DNA from 2 places in the Microbacterium sp. X-17 genome. Region 2 is predicted to be linked to the other one. Evidence: riboswitches for the same ligand, from Rfam matches in the RefSeq annotation. Region 2 holds a riboswitch; the other holds the start of a gene.
The links. A riboswitch is a leader RNA that binds a small molecule or an ion and turns the genes downstream of it on or off. The one in region 2 is predicted to bind magnesium.
Positions count from the first base shown of each region.

Region 1 (2,391 bases), on a different contig from region 2:
ATCGACGATGTCGTTGGGCGCGTAGGTCGAATCGGGGCCGAGGTTGAAGAGCGACTCCTGGATGTTGTTCCTGGCCTTGTTGGCCATGATGTCCGTGTACGCGTCGCACACCCGTGCCACGTAGGTGACCTGCAGGGGGTTCGGCGACTGCGCCTGCGCCTGCGGCGCGCCTCCCACGACGGCGCTGAACGTCGCCGCCACCAGCGCCACGGCGCCGGCGGCGGCCCCGAGACGTCTCCAACCGCGCCCTGGCCGCACGGGCACAGGGTACGACAGAGGGTGCGGGCGGTTCTAGGGGTGATCGCGGGGGTGGTCGGACGGAACCCTCAACAACGCGCGACGACGACCATCCGTGGAGATGGGGGGAATCGAACCCTATTCTGGTCCCGTCTGCGCGGTCCAAACGCTGCAAGATCCGCGGAAATTCGCGGGATTTGAGTCACGTGAGATGCGTTCGAATCACTGTGATCTCAGAAAAGTGTGGGCAAAGTGTGGGCACGCCGTGGCCGCATGAGCCGTGAGCGATCCGTTAGGAATCAAGAATCCGCGCCCGCGATCTGCTACCTTCTTGAAGGCAGAACTTCGTTAGGTGAGGCTTCTGCGCGAACACAGGCCACTGATCTGACGACGTCGAGAGACGCCCAAGATCAGGACAGGTCTCCCCGGCTTAAGGGGTGATCCCAAGTGGCTTCCCCCGATCCCACCGGATCAGGGATACGTCGTGCAGTGCCGAAGCTCTTACGTGGGAGTCTCGTCCGCGGCCGCTGCCGCCGCGGGTGACGCCTGGCGCACGCCTGCCCCGGAATGCGAGGAGGTGACCCGCCGTGAGCGATGACCATAGTCCGTCCCGTCCCTGCTGCGCCCCGGCGACGGCGGCCCCTCCGCGTTTCGCGTCCAGCCGCCCCTGACCTGCGCGCGGCACGGTGACGCCCTCATCACGTCCCCTGTCGTCCTCTGCCGCCTCCGGCCCTCGCCGGTCGCGGCCCAGGGAGGTCTTGTCATGCCCCTTCTCCGCACTGTCCCGGGCGCCGGCACGCTCCGCCGTGTCCGCTTCCGCTGGATCGATGTCCTGGTCGCCGTCGCGATCGTCGTCCTCTTCTACCTGATCATCCAGGCGACCGCCGGTGCCTCCGCGCCGGTGCGGCTGGCCGAGGTGCCGTCGTCCATCGACACCGATCCCGCTTTGCTGCCGTACTACGCGCTGCGCTCCCTGCTGCGGATGTTCGCGGCGCTCACAGCGTCGCTGGTGTTCACCTTCGTCGTCGCCACGGCCGCCGCTCGGCTGCCGCGCGCTGAGAAGGTGATCCTGCCGGCGCTCGACATCCTGCAGTCCGTCCCGATCCTCGGCTTCCTGTCGGTGACCGTGACCGGGTTCATCGCGCTCTTCCCCGGCTCCACCCTCGGGCTGGAGTCCGCCGCGGTGTTCGCGATCTTCACCTCGCAGGTGTGGAACATGACCTTCGCGTTCTACGCGTCGCTGACCAGCCAGCCGCGCGACCTCGACGAGGCCGTCCGGCTGATGCGGCTGACGAAGTGGCAGCGGTTCTGGAAGCTCGACGTGCCCTCCGGCATGATCCCCCTGGTCTGGAACGGGATGATGAGCTTCGGCGGCGCCTGGTTCTTCCTGGCGGCCTCCGAGGCCATCACCGTCAACAACCACAGCTTCGCGCTGCCCGGCGTCGGCGCCTACGTCGCCTCGGCGGTGGAGGCCGGCCAGCTCGACCGGGTCGGCTGGGCGATCGTGACGATGGCGATCATGGTGCTGGGTGTGAACTTCCTGTTCTGGCGGCCGCTGGTCGCCTGGGCGGAGCGGTTCCGCCAGGAGGACACCGCACCCACCGACCGGCCGCGCAGCGTCGTCCTCGATGTGATCAGCCGGTCGTGGCTGCCGCGCGTCGTGGAGCGCGGGTTCGCCCCGATCGGGCGCGGTCTTGACAGGGCGACCCGGCCGTTCGGGTTGGCCGAGCATCCGCTGCGGGTGCCGGAGGTGCGCAAGCGCACGCTGGACGTGGTCGTGACCGTGCTCGTCGTCGCCGCGATCGTGGTCGGCGCCATCGCCTCCTACCTCTTCATCCAGCACTCGCTGGGGATGGGCGCGTTCCTGGAGGCGTTCGGGCTCGGCGCGGTGACGATGGCGCGCGTCGTCGTCATCCTGCTGTTCGCGACCATCGTCTGGGTGCCGGTGGGCGTGTGGATCGGAATGAACCCGCGGATCAGCCGGCTGGCCCAGCCGATCGTGCAGCTGCTGGCGAGCTTCCCGGCGAACTTCCTGTTCCCGTTCGCGATCGCGTTCTTCGTCGCGACGAGCATCCCGCTCGACTACGGCGGCATCCTGCTGATGGCGCTCGGCTCGCAGTGGTACATCCTGTTCAACGTCATCGCCGGCGCGAG
Region 1 is NZ_JBDHNI010000007.1:310,871-313,261, forward strand. It holds gene ABCS02_RS30530 (hypothetical protein) at 1-258, opposite strand, end outside; M-box (ykoK) riboswitch at 575-755, shown strand; gene ABCS02_RS30535 (ABC transporter permease subunit) at 1,220-2,391, shown strand, end outside.
Region 1: linked by a shared signal. The riboswitch ahead of ABCS02_RS30535 (ABC transporter permease subunit) and the one ahead of ABCS02_RS20865 (ABC transporter permease subunit) in region 2 are both predicted to bind magnesium.

Region 2 (2,391 bases):
TCCTGGATGAAGACGTAGGCGGCGATCGCGCCGATCAGGATCGTGCCGACGACCGCCACCGTCACGACGACATCCAGTGCGCGCTTGCGCACGACCGGCACCCGCAGCGGATGCTCGGCGAGGCCGAACGGACGCGTCGCCCGATCCAGTGCTCGCCCGATCGGCGCGAAGCCGCCCTCGACGGCCCGAGGCAGCCATGACCTGCTGATCAGGTCCAGCACCATGCTCCTGGGCCGATCCATCGGCGCGGTGTCCTCCTGACGGAAACGCTCCGCCCACGCGACCAACGGCCGCCAGAACAGGAAGTTCACGCCCAGCACCATGATCGCCATGGTGACGATCGCCCAACCCACACGCCCCAGCTGCCCGGCTTCGACCGCGGATGCCACGTAGGCCCCGACGCCCGGGAGTGCGTAGCTGTGGTTGTTGACGGTGATCGCCTCCGACGCCGCGAGGAAGAACCATGCTCCGCCGAAGCTCATCATCCCGTTCCAGACCAGCGGGATCATTCCGGAGGGGACGTCCAGCTTCCAGAACCGCTGCCACTTGGTCAGCCGCATCAGTCGGGTCGCCTCATCCAGATCCTTCGGCTGGCTGGTGAGCGACGCATAGAAGGAGAAGGTCATGTTCCACACCTGCGACGTGAAGATCGCGAAGACTGCGGCGGACTCGAGGCCCAGCGTCGAGCCGGGGAACAGGGCGATGAAGCCGGTGACGGTTACCGAGAGGAACCCGAGGATGGGAACCGACTGGAGGATGTCCAGGGCCGGGAGGATCACCTTCTCGGCCCGGGGCAGTCGTGCGGCGGCGGTAGCGACGACGAAGGTGAACACCAGCGATGCCGCCAGCGCCACGAACATCCGCAGCAGCGAGCGCAGCGCGTAGTACGGCAAGAGAGCCGGATCGGTCGAGATCGACGAGGGCACGTCGTCGAGTCGCACGGGCGCCGACGCACCGGTGGCCGCCTGGATGACCAGAAAGAACAAGACCACGATCGCCAGCGCGACGACGACATCGATCCAGCGGAAACGGACACGACGAAGCGTGCCGGCGCCGGGAACGGTTCGGAGAAGAGGCATGACAGGACCTCACGGAGGGGAGCCGACGGGGGACGCGAAGGGTCCCGTGCCGCGCCGAACTCAGGGACGACCGGACCACGAGAGCACGGGGGCCGCCGTCGCAGGCGCGCGGTAGGGACCGAACGAACTATGGTCGTCGCTCACGACGGATCACCTCCTCGCACTCAGGCAGGCTCACGCCAGGCTCCTCCCCGGGTCGCGCGTGCGTCCGGTTGCGGGACTCCCATGTAAGAGCTTCGGCACTGCACGACGTATCCCGCTCGGGAAGCCACCTGGGATCACCCCTTAATCCGGGGAGACCTGTCCTGATCTTGGGCGTCTCTCGACGTCGTCAGATCAGTGGCTTGTGTTCGCGCAGAAGCCTCACCTAACGAAGTTCTGCCTCGAAGACGGTAGCAGACCCAGGAAACACATCATTCCCTCGACGCGAACACCGCCGTGCTCTGACGCGTGATGAGTTCGGTCGGGATCAGCAACGACGCCTCCGGCACGGAGCCCTCGATGCTGGCGATGAGCGACCGGACCGCGGCGAGGCCCACCGCATCGAAGTGCTGCCGGACGGTCGTCAGCGACGGCCAGAACGAGGCGGCCTCGGGCATGTCGTCGAAGCCGACGACGCTGATCTCTCCCGGGACGTCCGTACCCGCGGCGTGGAGCGCGTGCAGCACCCCGAGCGCCATCTGGTCGTTGGCCGCGAAGACGGCGCTCACTCCGGCCTGCGTCAGGAGCCACTCGCCGGCGGCCTGCCCGGACTCCGCGGACCAGTCGCCGACGAACACCTCCGGGACCGAGGCTCCGCCCGCCTCCAACGTCTGCCGCCACGACTCGCGTCTGCGCTGGGCCGAGAACGACTCGTCGGGGCCGGCCACGTGCCACACCGTGGGGTGTCCGAGGTCGAGGAGATGCTTCGTCGCCAGCCGTGCGCCCTGCGCCTGATCCGTGTCCACGACGGGCTGGTCGTATTCCGCGCTGGAGTCGACGACGACGACGGGAAGCCCACTGGGCAGCTCGATCTCGGATTCGTTGAGGATGTGCGCCTCGATGATGATCACGATGCCGTCGACGGCCTGCTCGCTGAGTCGCGCGAACGCCCCGGACACGCTCGCCTGCGTGGCCGCATCCAGCGGAATGAGCGTCAGCGAGTAGCCCCCCGACGTGGCCTCCGTCGCGATCGCCTCGAGCGTGCGCATGTTGCCGTACGAGGACAGCGAGAACATGATGACGCCGATGCTCTGGTAGCGACCCGATTTCAGCGCTCTCGCCGCTCCGTTCGGCCGGTAGCCCAGGCGCTGCATCGCCCCGATGACCCGCT
Region 2 is NZ_JBDHNI010000004.1:295,959-298,349, forward strand. It holds gene ABCS02_RS20865 (ABC transporter permease subunit) at 1-1,079, opposite strand, end outside; M-box (ykoK) riboswitch at 1,294-1,461, opposite strand; gene ABCS02_RS20870 (LacI family DNA-binding transcriptional regulator) at 1,493-2,391, opposite strand, start outside.